Regions from separate parts of the Rathayibacter sp. VKM Ac-2801 genome, predicted to be linked through region 1. Evidence: predicted binding sites of a transcription regulator. Region 1 holds the regulator's gene; each other region holds the start of a gene.

Region 1 (5,466 bases):
CCTAGTTCGTGCGGAGGGTGCCCAGCCAATTGGCCAGCAGCCGGAGCCCGGCGGCGCCCGACTTCTCGGGGTGGAACTGCGTGGCCGAGAGGGGCCCGTTCTCGACCGCCGCGATGAAGGGGCCGCCGTGGTCGGCCCAGGTGACCGCGGGACGCGGGAACGGCGGCATCACGTCGAGCGACCACTCACGGGCGCCGTAGGAGTGCACGAAGTAGAAGCGCTCCTCGGCGATGCCGTCGAAGAGCACCGAGCCCTCGGGAGCGGAGACGGTGTTCCAGCCCATGTGCGGGACGACCTCGGCCGGGAGGAGGTCGACCGTCCCCGGCCACTCCCCCAGACCCTCGCTCTCGACCCCGCGCTCGACACCGCGCTCGAAGAGCACCTGCATCCCGACGCAGATGCCCAGGACGGGGCGCCCGCCGGCGAGGCGCTTCTCGATGATCTCGCCGCCGCGGGCGCGGGTCAGCGCCGACATCACGGCGTCGAACGCACCGACGCCGGGCACGAGGAGGCCGTCCGCCTCCAGCGCCCGCTGCCGGTCCCCCGTCAGCTCGACGTCGGCACCGGCGAGCTCGAGCGCCTTGACGGCGGAGTGCACGTTCCCCGAGCCGTAGTCGTAGACCACGACGGAGGGACGGGCCGAGCTCACAGCGCGCCCTTCGTCGACGGCACGCCGGAGACGAGCGGATCGAGGGCCTTGGCCTGACGGAAGGCTCGGGCGAAGGCCTTGAACTCCGCCTCGGCGATGTGGTGCGGGTCCCTGCCGCCGAGCACCGTGACGTGCACGGTGAGCCCGGCGTTGAACGCGATCGCCTCGAAGACGTGGCGCACCATCGACCCGGTGAAGTGGCCGCCGATCAGGTGCAGCGCGAAGCCCTCCGGCTCACCGGTGTGGACGAGGTAGGGGCGCCCCGAGATGTCGACGACCGCCTGCACGAGGGCCTCGTCGAGGGGGACGAGCGCGTCGCCGAAGCGGGAGATCCCGGCCTTGTCGCCGAGCGCCTGGCGGATGGCCGTGCCGAGCACGATGCCGATGTCCTCCGCCGTGTGGTGGATGTCGATCTCGATGTCGCCGCGGGCCCGGACGCGCAGATCCGTGAGCGAGTGCTTCGCGAACGCCGTCAGCAGGTGGTCGAAGAAGGGCACGCCGGTCTCGAGGTCGGCGACGCCCGTGCCGTCGAGGTCGAGCGAGAGCTCGATGCTCGACTCGCTGGTGGCACGGCTGAGGGAGGCGGTGCGCCCGGGTGCGGCGCTCGGGGAGGTCATGCCTCCCAGTCTATTCGCGCCGGGTCACCGCTCCCCGGGCGGCGCTCACTCGCGCGAGAGCGCCACCGCGGGGTCGGAGGACGGGGCGGGGAGCGAGGCGAGCGCCTGGAGGAACGCGGTCGTCTCCTCCTCGGTGCCGGCGCTGACACGGAGGTGGTTCGGGATGCCGACGTCCCGGATGAGGACGCCGCGGGCGAGCAGGCCCTCGAACACGGCGGCCGGGTCCTCGACGCCGCCGAAGAGGACGAAGTTGCTGCCGGTCGGGTAGGGGCGGTAGCCGAGGGCGCGCAGGCCGTCGATCATCCGGTCGCGCTGCACGATGATCTCGCCGACCATCGCGAGCATCTCGTCGGCGTGGGCGAGGGCGGCGGTCGCAGCGGCCTGGGTGAGGGCCGACAGGTGGTACGGGAGGCGGACGAGGCGGAGCGCGTCGATCACCGCGGGGTCGGCGGCGAGGTAGCCCAGACGGACGCCGGCGAAGGCGAAGGCCTTGCTCATGGTGCGGGACACGAGCAGGCGCGGGCGGCCGGGGAGGAGGCTCAGCGCGGTGGGCGCGTCCCTGCCGGCGAACTCGGCGTAGGCCTCGTCGACGACGACGATGCCGTCGGTCGCGTCGTAGACCGCCTCGATCACGGCGAGGTCGAGCGGCGTCCCGGTCGGGTTGTTCGGAGCGCAGAGGAAGACGATGTCGGGCCGGGACCGGCGCACCTGCTCGGCGGCGTACTCGGCTCCGACCTCGAACTCCGCCTCGCGCGGAGCGGGGATCCACTCGGTCCCGCTCCCCGACGCGAGGATCGAGTACATCGAGTAGGTGGGCGCGAAGCCCAGCAGCGAGCGTCCGGGACCGCCGAACGCCTGCAGAACGTGCTGGAGGACCTCGTTCGATCCGTTCGCAGCCCACACGCCGTCCGCGGTGAGCCCGTGCCCGAGGTAGCCGGCGAGGGAGTCGCGCAGCTCGCGGAACTCGCGGTCGGGGTACCGGTTGACCGTCCGCAGCGCCTCGGAGACCCGTCCGACGATGTCGGCGATGACGTCGTCCGGAACGGGGTGGGTGTTCTCATTGACGTTGAGGGCCACGGGCACGACCGCCTGGGGCGCGCCGTACGGGTGCTTGCCTCGGAGGTCGTCGCGGAGGGGCAGGTCGTCGAGAGTCGTCACCAGGGAATGGTAGCGAAGCGCCCGAGGCGGACGGCCGGGCCGCCCGGCTCAGCCGACGGTGTCGTACTCGGCCGGGATGGCGAGGCGCTGCCCGGGCTCGACCCCCGCGCTCGAGAGCTGGTTGAGGGAGAGGATGTCATCGACCACGTCGCGCGGGTCCGCCTGCGGGGCGAGCTCCTCGGCGAGCGACCAGAGCGACTCGCCCGCGTGGACGGTGACGTACTGGAACTCGACCGCAGCCGCATCGCTCGACGCGACCGCTCCGCCGCCGTTGAGCCCGAAGGCGAAGGCGCCCGCCACGATCGGCAGTGCGCCGAGAGCGGCGACCACGGCGCGGCCGCGGCGGGTGAGGCGCAGCCGGGTGCTGACGATCCGCGCACCGCCGGAGGCTTCCGCCGGCTCGGGAGCGGACGGCAGGACCTCGACGGGCCGAGCCGCGGAGGAGTGCTGCAGCAGGCGGGAGGTGAGCTGTGCGGTCATGGGATCGCTCCTTTCAACAGGGATTCGGGGAGGCCCTCGGCCGGGAGGGCCGCCCCGAACGCCTGTACCGAACATATCTTCGAATGACCGAGCGGTCAAGGAACCGTCCGGGCTGATCCGCGGGCGGGCCCGCGCGCGACACACTCGAACGAATGTTCCGCGTCGGGACTCGCGGCGGATACAGTTTCGAGAGCCTGGTCGTAGTACAGCAGCGACCACCGACATTCCTTGTCGGGTCGCGACCGGGCGGGCGCGCACGCGGCGTGCGCACCGGGAAGAGGGAGCATCGTGAGCGACGCGCAGACGGCCGGGACGCCGGCCGCCAAGACGAGGGCGGCCGCGGGCCGGCGCCGGAAGAGCCTGAGCGCCAAGCAGCTCGCGATCCTCGACGCGATCCAGCGCTCGGTGTCGAGCCGCGGCTACCCGCCGAGCATGCGCGAGATCGGCGACGCGGTCGGCCTCGCCTCGCTGTCGAGCGTCACCCACCAGCTCAACCAGCTCGAGCTCAGCGGCTATCTGCGCCGCGACCCGAACCGGCCCCGCGCCCTCGAGATCCTCATCGACGTCCCCAGCTCGACGGAGGACGACGGTTCGTTCGAGTCGACAGCGACGGTCGGCGACGCGGCGATGGTCCCCCTCGTCGGCCGGATCGCGGCGGGCGTGCCGATCATGGCCGACCAGCAGATCGACGAGGTGTTCCCGCTGCCCCGTCAACTCGTCGGCAAGGGCGAGCTCTTCATGCTCAAGGTCGTCGGCGAGTCGATGATCGACGCCGCGATCTGCGACGGCGACTGGGTCGTGGTCCGCTCGCAGCGCACCGCCGAGAACGGCGAGATCGTGGCGGCCATGCTCGACGGCGAGGCCACCGTCAAGGTGCTGCGCCAGCGCGACGGCCACACCTGGCTGCTCCCCCGCAACTCCAACTTCGAGCCGATCCTCGGCGATGAGGCCGAGGTGCTCGGGAAGATCGTGGCGGTCCTCCGCTCGGTCTGACGCCGGTCGGGCAGGAGGGGCCCGACCGGGATGCAGCCGGTCGGGCCCTTCTGCGTTCGACGGGCGCCGACGATCGGGGCGCGCGCCCCCTCCGTCGCGGTCGGGGGACGGCGGAGGAGGGCTGCCGCCTCCCCGTCGCCGAGCGCCCGGCCGCCGCAGCGGGTCGAGGGCGCGAGACGCCGCACCTCCTCCCGGATGCACGGAGCGCCCGCCTCCCGGACGGGGAGACGGGCGCTGCGATGGTGGGGATCAGGCCTGGGCGGCCGCCCGCGGAACCGCGAACTCGGTGAGCGAACCCGCCAGATCGGCGTGCACGAGGGCGACCACGTGCGTGCCGCCCTCGACGTACTGCGTCGACAGGATCCGGCCGCTGCGGTGCAGATGCGAGATCACGTCGCCCCGGTCGTACGGCACGAGCAGGTCGATCTCGACGTCCGGCTCGGGCAGGATCTCGGCGATCCGCGCCTCCAGCTCGTCGATGCCCTCGCCGCTGCGCGCCGACACGAAGACCGCGTCCGGAGCGAGACCGCGCAGCACCAGGCGCGTGCCCTCGTCCACGAGATCGGCCTTGTTGAAGGCGATGATCTCGGGGATGCTGCGGGCGCCCACCTCTCCGATCACGTCGCGCACGGTGGCGATCTGCCCGGCGGGATCGGGGTGGGAGGCGTCCACGACGTGGACGATCACGTCGGAGTCCGCCACCTCCTCGAGCGTCGACCGGAACGCCTCGACGAGCTGGTGCGGAAGCGCTCGCACGAAGCCGACGGTGTCGGCGAGCGTGTACAGGCGCCCGTCCTTCGTCTGGGCCTTGCGGACGGTGGCGTCGAGGGTCGCGAAGAGCGAGTTCTCGACGAGGACGCCCGCATGCGTCATCCGGTTCAGCAGGCTTGACTTGCCGGCGTTCGTGTAGCCCGCGATCGCCACCGAGGGGACGGCGTTGCGCTTGCGGTTCGCGCGCTTGGCCTCGCGGGCGGGCTTCATCGCCGTGATCTGCTTGCGCAGGCGTGCCATGCGGGTGTGGATGCGGCGGCGATCGAGCTCGATCTTCGTCTCACCCGGACCGCGCGAGCCCATTCCGGCTCCCGCACCCACCTGGCCTCCGGCCTGGCGGGACATCGACTCGCCCCAGCCGCGCAGTCGCGGGAGCAGGTACTCGAGCTGCGCGAGCTCGACCTGCGCCTTGCCCTCGCGGCTCTTCGCGTGCTGGCTGAAGATGTCGAGGATCACCGCGGTGCGATCGATCACCTTGACCTTCACCACGTCCTCCAGCGCGCGGCGCTGGCTCGGTGCGAGCTCGGTGTCGGCGACGACCGTGTCCGCGCCGAGCGCGGCGACGAGCCCCGCGAGCTCCTGGGCCTTGCCCTTGCCGAGGTAGGTGCTCGGATCGGGGTGCGGGCGGCGCTGGAGCAGGCCGTCGAGGACCGTTGCTCCCGCCGTCTCCGCGAGCGCGGCGAGCTCGTGCAGCGAGTTCTCCGCGTCCTCCAGCGAGTTCTGCGAGTACACGCCGATGAGCACGACGTTCTCCAGGCGCAGCTGGCGGTACTCGACCTCGGTGACGTCCTCGAGCTC
Region 2 (5,466 bases), on a different replicon from region 1:
CCCGACCGCAGGGCCGGCGCCACGCACCTCTGCGCGCCTACCGACGATCCGGACAGTGTGGAAGCCAAGGCGGAGATTGCAATCGAAGAAGTAGCCTTCGCCATGGTCCGCCGCATCCAAACACTCAATAGGACGACCGAAGAAACGTATTTCGGATGATCCAGCAGGTATGCCTCGCGCTCCTCATCGCCCTGGTGATGGTGCGCGCGCCCCGTGCCATCGCGTCACCCGCCGGTCGCCCCGCGTTCTGGGCCACCGTCAGCGGCATCGTCGCCCTCTCCACCTACGGCTGGCCAGTCCCGTTCGACACCTACGACACCCTGTTGGGTGGATCCAACGTGATCACCCTCGTCCGCGACCTCGCGGCCACGTCCGCATTCTGGTTCTTCCGTGAAGCTCTCGGACGTCGCGCCGGCGGCGAAGGCCGCATCGGCAGCCGGTGGGGCCTCGCCCTCATGTTCGGCTCTTACATCGTCCCGTTCCTGCTCATCCGCGACCGCGGAGACACGAGCAAGGACTTCATCATCGATCGCCTCGACCAGACGGCCGTGTGGCTCTACGGATCGGCCTACATGGCGACTCTCGTGTGGTTGTCCGTCTCCTCGATCATCAACGCCCGCCGCAACTGGCGCGGAGTGCAGGTCGTGTTCACCACCGGCTTCGCCGTGACAACCGTGGGATGCCTGATCGAAATCGGCTTCCTTACCGCCTCGCACTTCGGATACGGCGGAGACGCCTTCCGCTACTCCGCATGGAACGCTGCAGAAATCCCCTTCTTCCTCGGGCTGCTCATCATCATGCTGGGCATCGGATGGACCGCGATCGTTCTCCCCATCCGCCACCGCCTCGTCGTCGCTCGCGCGTCGCGCTACGCCGTCCGCCACAACCTCATTGAGCGGCCGACCATCACCACCTATCTCGGAGAGCGCCGACTCATCGCTCACGCTCAGCAGGTGCTCGTGAGCACCAAGAACGCTCAGGTTCGAGGGGACATCGACCTCACTCCCGCCGCGTGTGCTGCGCTCGAGCGCCTGCGGGCGCTCATCTCACCCGACCGGGCATTCACCCCTCGGGTCATCGGCGGCAACGGCATCGGGAAGGCCGCGTAGCCCTCGTGGGAGCCCTCTGGATCGCGATCCCCGCCGCCGTCGTCGGTGCCGCCGGCGTCGGGATCGTCGCGACCGTGGCCGGCCGCGTCATCCGACCCCAGCGCAGCAAGCCGACACCAATCGCCGCCGTTCCGGCGCCCGATCGCATCGTGCTCGCGCCCACGCCGATCACCAAGCAGGACGGTACCCTCGGGCTGCTCTACGACGACGAATCTCGGCACGCTGTTCTCGGCCCGATTCTGCGCACCGGAGCGGACGGCATCGAGCGAACGCTGACCGTCCCTCCCGGCAGCCCCTCCCCCGCCGCCGGCTCCGTCAGCCGACCAATCGGCAACGTGTTTGCCACGGCGAAAGAACTTGACCCCGAGGCCCGGGAGGTTCCGGTCGCAACTGAGCTGGGCGACGCGCCCGCGTGGTTGTTCCCCGGCGACGGAGACGCCGCGAGCACCTGGGCGATCCACGTTCACGGCAGCCTGTCCGGACGAGACGGCGCTTTCCGCTCCGTTCACGCCCTCAGAAGGACCGGGTACACCTCACTGGTCCCCTCGTTCCGAGGCGACGGAGAAGGCCCGCCTGCGCCGCTGGATGCCTTCACCCTGGGGCAGACGGAGTGGCCCGACGTCGACGCCGCGATCGCTCTCGCGCTCGAGCGCGGAGCCCGCCGCGTCCTGCTCGTGGGCTGGTCGAGCGGAGCGTCGATCGCTCTGCGCCTCGCTACGAGCTCGGCGCACCGCTCGCAGATCGCCGGGCTGATCCTCGTCTCCCCCGTCCTCAGCTGGCGCAGCAGCGTGCTCTACAGCGCCGCCAATGCCGGCGTCCCCCGCGTCATCGCCTCCGCGGCCATAGCCGCCCTCGCGACGCCGATCCTCAGCCGCCTCCTCGGGTCGCCGGTTCCGTTGGACTTCCACGCTCTCGACTGGACCCGAGCGTCAGTGCAAGTCCCCGTGCCCGCACTCCTGATCCACTCCGAAGGTGACCGCACCACCCCGTTCAGCGACTCCCGTGCGTTCAGCCAGACGCACGAGCAGGCTCCTCTCGTGCCCGCCCGGCCCTCCGCTCACGCCCTCGAATGGAACGCTGACCCGGCTGTCTTCGAGAAGGCCGTCACAACCTGGTGCGCAGCCACGCTCTGACGCCCCGTCAAAAGCAAGATAGCCAGATACCTATATAGGTATCTGGCTATCTAGTACCACGCGGCTGGCTAGGCCAGCGGGTTGCGATCGCGGTACTCGCGCAGCGCCGACTCCACAATGTCGCGCTTGGTTCGTCCTGTTGCGACGCGCAGGTCCTCGACGTAGTACGACAGCTCCGCCTCGATATCGGCGTGCAGAACCTCCGTAGGCGCCTTCCGCGGCCGAGAACGAGGAGCCGTGGCACCCGTTCGCGCCGGGGCCGACGTCGCCGGTGCGGCCACAGCAGGAGCCGGCGCCGGGCGCGGCTTCGAGTCGATCGGGTCGCGCCGGTCCGGCGCCGGCTGTGCCCGTCGAGCGGGAAGGCTCTGGGGGCGGTCCTCGTTGGTCATCGGATCACCTTTCGTGCGAGTTCTCGGTATGCCTGGGCGACGGGGGCTCCCTTGCGGAAGCGGCCGTACCAGTCGTGCGAGTACCGGACCTCCCCCACGATCGTCCGATGTGGAATGAGCGGCGTCAGCAGAAGGCCCGTCCCCCGCATCTGCTCGATGCTGTGGGTCGCCTCGCGCGGCGTTACCGTCTCCTTGTAGCCGCCGACGATGATGCCGGCCTCAGCGACCGCCTGGCGGCCGCTGGTGGCGTTGTAGCGCATCACGCTCTCCTGTGCCCCCAGGAACCCGTCTACGCCGTCCGCGGTCGGCGTGGCCGCGTAGATCACCGATTCGGCCGCCGTCAGAGCGTTGAAGATCAGTGAGCCGCCCTGGCGGTTCGGGCAGTCGATGATCACCAGGTCGGCAGGCACTCCCTCGAGCGAGTCGGCCAGACGATGCCCGACCTCCCCCGGGTCGTCCGTCTCGCGGGCACTCACGCTGCGGTCGGACGGGATGACTCGAAGGTTCTCGTGGAACGGTGACGGCACGGCCAGCTCGTCCGCCCACCCCCGCGGGTCCTGGTTGCCGAGGATCGCGCCGACGTCGAGGCCGACGTCGACGGGCTGCGCGTCGAGCCACTTGGTCGTCGCCCCGCGCGGGTCGAGGTCGATCAGGATGACGCGCTTGCCGTCCTCCGCCGCCACTGTCGCCAGGGAGACGGCGGTGGTGCTCTTGGTCGCACCACCGCTCTCGCTGTAGATCATCATCGTCTGCATGGTCGCAACCTATCTTGATACCTACACAGATAGCAAGCTACCCAGATACCTATATAGGTATCTGGGTAGGACACGCCCGACCGAAACCTGTCGAGCCGCCCGCCGCCTGGGCCGTGATCGCATGTCGGTGGAGTCGACATACACTCGAACGCGTTCGAACACACGTTCGACTAAGCGAGGGAGGGTGGCATGAGCGTCACCGTCGTGGACCGCATAGCCACACCGGCCGAGGAGGCCGTCTCCATCGCCTTCCTCGTCACCGGCGACGCGGTGGCCGCAGGCTTCCCGTCGCCGGCGCAGGACTACTTCGACGGCTCTCTTGACCTCAATGACCACCTGATCCGCGACAAGACCTCGACGTTCATCGTCCGCGTGTCCGGCGAGAGCATGACCGGCGCCGGCATCAGCGACGGCGACGAGCTCGTGGTCGACCGCTCGATCACACCGACCCACGGCAGCGTCGTCATCGCGATTCTCGACGGCGAGCTGACCGTCAAGCGGCTCGAACTGCACCGCGGGGGAGTGGTGCTGCGTGCCGAGAACCCCGACTATCCCCCGATCGTCGTCCCCGAGCTGAGCGACCTCCAGGTGTGGGGCGTCGTCACCGTCTGCCTGCACCGGCTCCACCGTGCGCTCTGAGCGCCGCATCGGCCTCATCGACGTCAATTCCTTCTACGTGTCGTGCGAGCGCCTGTTCGATCCCAAGCTGAGCGGGCGGCCCGTCGTCGTCCTGTCGAACAACGACGGCTGCGTGGTCGCCCGCTCCGACGAGGTGAAGCAGCTCGGCATCGAGAACGGCACCCCCTGGTTCAAGATCGAACCTCTGATCAGAGCCGGCCGACTCCCGGAGGTCATCGCCCGCTCGAGCAACTACGAGCTGTACGGCGAGCTGTCCGCGCGCGTCATGGAGCTGCTGGGCCGGTACTCCGCCTGGCAGGAGGTGTACTCGATCGATGAGAGCTTCGTCGGAGTCGACGGCGATGTGACGGAGCGGGAGAAGATCGGCCGAGCAATGCGCGCGGCCGTCGCGAAGAACGTCGGCCTGCCGGTGTGCGTCGGCTTCGGGCCGAGCAAGACTCTCGCGAAGTTCGTCAACAAGGGCGGGGCGAAGAAGCACCCGAGCCTCGGGGGAGTGTGCGACACCGATTGGTACACACCCGAGCAGATGGACGGCCTCATGGCCTCCCAGCACGTCACCGAGCTGTGGGGCGTCGCTGGCCGCACCGCCAAGCGCCTCGCAGAGCTGAACATCCACACGATCCGCGACCTCCGCGACGCGGACCCCGCGCTCATCCGCAAGAAGTTCTCCGTCGTCTTGCAGCGCTCCGTCTACGAGCTGCGCGGAATCGACTGCATCCCGCTCGAGGCCGCACGCACGGTTCGGGACCAGCTGATCTTCTCGCGCTCGTTCTCCTCACCCGTGACGACGATCGCGGACATGGAACAGGTGCTCTCCGTCTACGCGCAGCGCGCCGCGCACCGCCTCCGAGCGCAGGGGTCGGTCACCAAGACGATGAGCGTGTTCGCGTCGACGTCGCCCTACGCCGACGCGCCCTACGAGTCCGCCGGCGGCATGGCTGGCTTCCCCGTCCCCACCGACGATCCGGTGACTATCGTCAAGGCCGCCACCGGCACCCTCGTGCCCAGACTGCGCGAAGGCGCGCGCTACGTGCGCGCCGGCGTGATCCTCACCAACCTGTCCGCGAAGGGCTCTCACGCCCTGCTCGACGTGTTCGACAACGACTTCGACACCAAGGGCATCGGCGCCACGATCGACGCCGTGACGAAGCGTCACGGCCGCTCCGCGGTCGGGCTCGGCCTCGCCGGCATCCGCAAGGGACCGGTATGGACGATGAAACGCGAAGCGCTGTCACTGCGCGCGACAACGCACTGGGGAGAGCTGGCAACAGCGCACGCACGGTAACCACTGTCGGCGGCTCTCGCGCTGAGATAGAATGTTCTATAGGAGGTGGTTGCCGTGTCGATCGCTGAGAGGCCCAATGGGGACACTGTTCGCCGGCTGCGCAGCTTGCAGGTCGTGACTCGCGTGTCGTACCTCCGCGCGTTGCGCACGGCGGCC
Region 3 (5,466 bases), 910 kb from region 1:
CGGCGGCTACACCTGCCACTGGGTCCGGCCGAAGTGGGCGCTCGACGCCTGATCCCGGTCACGCGGGACGCGAGGCCCCGGGCTCCGCTCCCGCGTGCACGGCCGGCGCCCGGTGCGCGAAGAGCAGCACGACGGCGAGCGCCGAGAGCACGAGGGCCGGCGTCGGAGACCAGGCCGGAGCGAGCGTCACGGTCGCCGCTCCGACGACGGCCCCGCCCGCGAGGCTCGCGACGATGAGCGCCTGGAGGGTCCTCGACCCGGACGAGCGCTCGGCGAGCTCCTGCATCAGGCTGGTGAGCGTGCCCGTGACGAAGGTCGTCGTCAGGCCGGCAGCGCCGGAGATCCGCTTCGCGAGCACGGTCTGCAGCCCGAGCGCCGCCGCGCTGGTCGCGATGAAGGCGCAGTCCACGAGCAGCGGCCGGCCGCCCTGCACCGTCGGCCAGGCGACCGCGACGGCGAGCTGGAGGACGACCCCCGCGATCGCGATCGAGCGGAGCGGATGCCTCCCGTCGCCGGTCGACGGCGTGTGCGCCCGCGTCGCGCGGAACCCGGCGTAGGCGGCTCCGGCGAAGAAGACGATCGCCGTGACCGCTCCGGCCGCGGTCGTCAGCCAGGCGGAGCGGGGGTACAGCCCCAGCAGGACCAGGTTGCCCGTCATGTTGGCGGTGAAGATGCCGCCGAGCAGGAGGAACGCGAACGCATCGGTCGCGCCCGAGGCGATCGCCAGCAGCACCAGGGCGAGCCGCAGGCGCGCAGGTCCGGTCACCGCCGTCACGCGGGATCCTCAGCCATGGAGCTGCCGCCAGGTGACGATCTGATCGCCGCGGAGCTCGTAGCTCCCGAAGCAGCGGAGCCAGTGGCCCTCCCCCGTGTCCGAGCGGAGGTGCAGGGCGTGCTCGGTGAGGACGATGCTGCCGGCGACGGCGATCGTGACGAGGGCGATCCGGATCTCGGTGAACGCCCGGTGGACCTCGTCGCACATCTCGAGGACCCGCGCCCGCCCCGCGATCTCCTGCGAGCTCGACGCGCTGTAGACGACCTCCGGATGCAGGAACGGGATGAGCTGGCGGCTGTCGCGAGCGCTCCACACCTCGAGGAAGTCGCGCACGACCAGCTCGTTCTCGATCATCGCGACGCCCCGCACCGACGCGTCCTGCCAGCTCTCGGCCATGGGTCCTCCCGCCGTACCCGCACCGACACTCGTCGATGGCGACGAGCCTGCCCGAGAGCGCTCCGAGCGCCTACGCGTCGGATGACCCGATCTCCCCGGCGCCGGCGGTCACCGCGCGTGCGCTGTCGCCAGCTCGCCCCAGTGCGTCGTCGCCCGGAGCGAGAGTGCGTCGCGCTTCATCGTCCACACCGGACCCTTGCGGATCCCCGCGAGCCCGAGGCCGACCGCGGAGCGGCCGTGGCGCTTCGTCACCGCGTCGATCGTGGCGCCGAGGCCCTTCGTGTCGAAGGCGGTGTCGAAGATCTCGAGCAGCGCGTGGGAGTTCCGCGGCGACAGGTTCGTGAGGATGACGCCGGCCCGCACGTAGCGAGCGCCCTCGCGCAGGCGCGGGCGGAGCGTGCCGATAGCGGCCCTCACCATCGCCACCGGGTCGTCCGTGGGCACGGGGAAGCCGGCGAGGCCCCCGGCGGACTCGTAGGGCGCGTCCGCGAACGGCGACGTCGACGCGAACACGCTCATCGTCTTGGTGACCGACTCCTGCGCGCGCAGGCGGTGGGCGGCGCGCTGCGCGTAGACGGAGAGCACCTGCTCCATGTCGGCGATCGTCGTCACCGGAGTGGCGAACGAGCGGGAGAAGATCAGCTGGTCGCGGACGGAGCGGGCGGCCTCGAGGGGGATGCAGTCGACGCCGCGCAGCTCGTAGACGGAGCGCTGCAGGACGACGGAGAACTTCTTGCGGATGAGCGCGGGGTCCGCGTCGCGGAGGTCCCGGATCGTGTGGATGGACAGCTCCGCGAGGCGCTTGCCGATGCGGCCGGCGACCCCCCACAGCTCGGTGACGTGCTGCGAGGCCATCAGCGCGTCGAGCTGCTCGGGGGTGTACCAGTCGGTGTCGCAGACGCCGCCCAGGCGCGGGTGCTTCTTCGCTCCGCCCTTGGTGACGAACTTCGCGAGCGTCTTGCTCGGCCCGAACCCGACGCACACGGGCAGGCCGACGTTCTTCGCGACCGCCGCCCGCATCGCCCGGCCGATCTTCGCCCGCTCCCCCACGTCGCCGTCGACCCCGAGGAAGCTCTCATCGATCGAGTAGACCTCCTGCCAGGCGGAGTAGCGGCCCAGCAGCTCCATCACGCGGGCGGACAGCTCGCCGTACAGCTCGTAGTTGCTCGAGCGGGCGATCACCTCCGGGAGGCGCCCGGAGCGGATCAGGGGTTCGATCGTGAACCAGGGCGTCCCGTTCTCGATGCCGAGCCTCTTCACCTCGTCGGAGCGCGCCACCACGCAGCCGTCGTTGTTGGAGAGGACGACGACGGGCCGGCCGGCGAGCCTCGGGTCGAACAGGCGCTCGCAGGAGACGTAGAACGAGTTCACGTCGACCAGGGCGATGCGCCGCTCAGAGCGCACGGTGCAGCCGGTGGAGGCAGACGGTGACCACGCCCCACACCTGGAGGTCGCTCAGCTCGGGGACGAGGATCGGCGGGTACTCCGGGTTCTCGGCCCGCAGCACCACTCCCCCCGGGCTGAGCTCGAGGCGCTTGACGGTCAGCTCGCCGTCGAGGATCGCGATGACGACACTGCCGTGCGTCGGCGTGATCGACCGATCGACCACGAGCTCGTCCCCGTCGCTGATACCGGCGCCGACCATGCTCTCGCCCGAGACGCGGACGATGAACGTCGACGTCCTGTCGCGGATCAGGTGGTCGTTGAGGTCGAGGGACCCGTCGAAGTAGTCCTGCGCGGGCGAGGGGAATCCGGCCGCCACCGCCTCGCTGGTGACGAGGAAGGTGACGGCGACGGCGTCCGAGGCCGGAGTCGCGATGCGGTCCACGACGGTCACGCTCATGGCAGGCTCCCTCCTCGTCCCATCGAACAGGTGTTCGAACGGGTCCGAGTGTAGGTCGGTGGCACCGACATTCGGCCTCCGCCCGCTCGCGGGCGGACGGCGCGGCGAGCGGGGTGCTCCTGCGCTAACGTGAGCCGTGGCGACCCTGACCCTGTCGTCGCTGTTGCGCCGCGTGCTCGGAAGGCGACGCGCAGCCGCTCCCTCGACGAGAAGGAGCGCTGCAAGTCGTCGACCGCTCCCGACGCGGCCGCGCGCGGGCCCGGGGAGGTCTGCGTGCCGGGTATCGATGCCGGCTGTCCCGCGTGCCGGCCGGCATCTCCTGCTTCAAGGAGCACACCATGGTCGATTCTCGTGAGCAGCTGCTGCTGCGCACGCTGACGTTCGTCGCGGACACCCTCGTCGACGACTTCGACGTCGTCGATTTCCTGCACGAGCTCGTCGAGCGGTGCACGAGCATCTGCGACTGCGACGACGTCGGGCTCGTCCTCGCGTCGGCACAGGGCGAGCTCCTCGTCATGGCCAGCACCAGCGAGCGGATGCGGGTGGTGGAGGCGGTGCAGCTGTCCTTGAACAGCGGCCCGTGCATCGACTCCTTCGTCACCGGCGACGTGATCACAGCGGGAACGCTGGAGGAGATCCAGCGGCGGTGGCCGCTGTTCGCAGCCGAGGTCGAGGCCTCCGGATTCCACTCCGTGCACGCCGTGCCCCTTCGTCTCCGGGGGACGGTGATCGGGTCGCTGAACTTCTTCCGCGACCGCTCCGGCGCCCTCGACGCGAAGGACATCCGAGCCGCGCAGACCATCGCGGACGTCGCCACCATCGGCCTCATCCAGGAGCGCGCGATCCGGGAGGTGACCGCCGCCCGCGACCAGCTGCAGCACGCCCTCACTGCGCGGATCCTCGTCGAGCAGGCCAAGGGCGTCATCTCCCACGACCGGGGCGTCGACATGGAGGAGGCCTGGGCGCTCCTGCGCCAGCACGCGCGCGCGACGCGGGCCCGTGTGGTCGACGTCGCCCAGAACGTCGTCGAGAGGCGACTGCGCCTCTGACCCGGCTCGCGCCCCTCCTCCTCCCCGTCTGACCTGTCCGGCGTCGGGGGGCTTCCTCGACGGGCCCGGGCGCCTGAGCGCGGCGTAGACTCGCCCTCCTCCGCCGACGCGCAGTCGCCCCTCACCGCCGGTCCGCCACCGACCGTCGTCCCGCGTGCGGTCCCGGGCCGCCCGCCCCTCAGCCGGGCCGGAGCCCACGGAAGGAACCGCCATGAGCATGGAAGGCGCGGCCTGGAGCTCGCTCTACAAGATCTCGACCGTCCGGAACGGCGACCACGGCGTCTCCCGCGAGTCCGTCCGGCGGATCATGACGTTCGCCGTCCCCTACCGCTCGAAGCTGCTGGTCTTCATCAGTCTCTCCGTCGTCGGAGCGTTCCTCGCGGTCGCGACGCCGGTGCTCGCCGGTCAGGTGGTCGACGTCATCGTCGCGCGGGGCGAGGTCGCCACGATCGTCCGCCTCGCCATCGTCATCGCCCTGGTGGCCGTGGCCGACGCGGCCGTCTCGCTCGTCACGCGCTGGTACTCGGCGCGCATCGGCGAGGGCGTCATCCTGGACCTCCGCACCGCGGTCTTCGATCACGTCCAGAAGATGCCGATCGCGTTCTTCACCCGCACGCGGACGGGCGCCCTCGTGAGCCGCCTCAACAACGACGTGATCGGGGCGCAGCAGGCCTTCAGCGGCACGCTGTCCGGCGTGGTCACGAACCTCGTGGCGCTGATCCTCACCCTGGTCGTCATGCTCAGCACGTCCTGGCTCGTGACGGTCCTCGCCGTCGTCATGCTCCCCGTCTTCCTCGTCCCCGCACGCCGCATGGGCGGGCGCCTCGCCGCGCTGCGCCGCGAGGCCGCCGACCACAACTCCGCCATGAGCACCCAGATGACCGAGCGCTTCTCGGCGCCCGGCGCGACCCTCGTCAAGCTCTTCGGCCGACCCGACGAGGAGGCCGAGGAGTTCCGCGTCCGCGCCGCCCGCGTCCGCGACATCGGGGTCCGGACCGCGATGCTGCAGTTCGTCTTCTTCACCGCGCTGATGCTCGTCTCCGCTCTCGCCCTCGCGCTCGTGTACGGGCTCGGCGGCGTCCTCGCGCTCTCCGACCGGCTGGACACCGGAGAGGTCGTCACTCTGGCGCTCCTCCTCACCCGCCTCTACGCCCCGCTGACCAGCCTCGCGAACGCGCGGGTGGAGATCATGAGCGCAGTGGTCAGCTTCGAGCGCGTCTTCGAGGTGCTCGACCTCGAGCCGCTCATCCAGGAGAAGCCCGGCGCCGCCGTCGTCCCCGAGGGTCCGGTGTCCGTCGAGTTCGACGACGTCCGCTTCGCCTACCCGTCGGCGGACAAGGTGTCCCTCGCCTCCCTCGAGGAGGTCTCCACGCTGGACACCCGCGGCGGCGAGGAGGTGCTGC

The links. The regulator LexA, encoded in region 1, represses DNA repair genes until DNA is damaged. The targets are predictions, from matches to a motif close to TCGAACANNTGTTCGA.
Positions count from the first base shown of each region.
Region 2: the regulator LexA is predicted to act here: its motif matches at 3,541-3,556, upstream of umuD (translesion error-prone DNA polymerase V autoproteolytic subunit).
Region 3: the regulator LexA is predicted to act here: its motif matches at 3,037-3,052, upstream of umuD (translesion error-prone DNA polymerase V autoproteolytic subunit).

Region 1 covers NZ_CP047183.1:1,366,482-1,371,947, reverse strand. Annotated here, with positions in the region: gene hisH (imidazole glycerol phosphate synthase subunit HisH) at 2-649, opposite strand; gene hisB (imidazoleglycerol-phosphate dehydratase HisB) at 646-1,266, opposite strand; gene GSU45_RS06295 (histidinol-phosphate transaminase) at 1,312-2,427, opposite strand; gene GSU45_RS06290 (LysM peptidoglycan-binding domain-containing protein) at 2,473-2,904, opposite strand; gene lexA (transcriptional repressor LexA) at 3,265-3,897, shown strand; gene hflX (GTPase HflX) at 4,147-5,466, opposite strand, start outside.
Region 2 covers NZ_CP047184.1:13,394-18,859, reverse strand. Annotated here, with positions in the region: gene GSU45_RS16840 (hypothetical protein) at 1-159, shown strand, start outside; gene GSU45_RS16835 (hypothetical protein) at 156-1,109, shown strand; gene GSU45_RS16830 (alpha/beta fold hydrolase) at 1,115-2,242, shown strand; gene GSU45_RS16825 (hypothetical protein) at 2,311-2,631, opposite strand; gene GSU45_RS16820 (ParA family protein) at 2,628-3,386, opposite strand; gene umuD (translesion error-prone DNA polymerase V autoproteolytic subunit) at 3,576-4,025, shown strand; gene GSU45_RS16810 (Y-family DNA polymerase) at 4,015-5,310, shown strand; gene GSU45_RS16805 (hypothetical protein) at 5,365-5,466, shown strand, end outside.
Region 3 covers NZ_CP047183.1:458,589-464,054, reverse strand. Annotated here, with positions in the region: gene msrA (peptide-methionine (S)-S-oxide reductase MsrA) at 1-52, shown strand, start outside; gene GSU45_RS02120 (YoaK family protein) at 59-775, opposite strand; gene GSU45_RS02115 (nuclear transport factor 2 family protein) at 785-1,171, opposite strand; gene GSU45_RS02110 (Y-family DNA polymerase) at 1,280-2,575, opposite strand; gene umuD (translesion error-prone DNA polymerase V autoproteolytic subunit) at 2,565-3,014, opposite strand; gene GSU45_RS02100 (GAF and ANTAR domain-containing protein) at 3,353-4,063, shown strand; gene GSU45_RS02095 (ABC transporter ATP-binding protein) at 4,275-5,466, shown strand, end outside.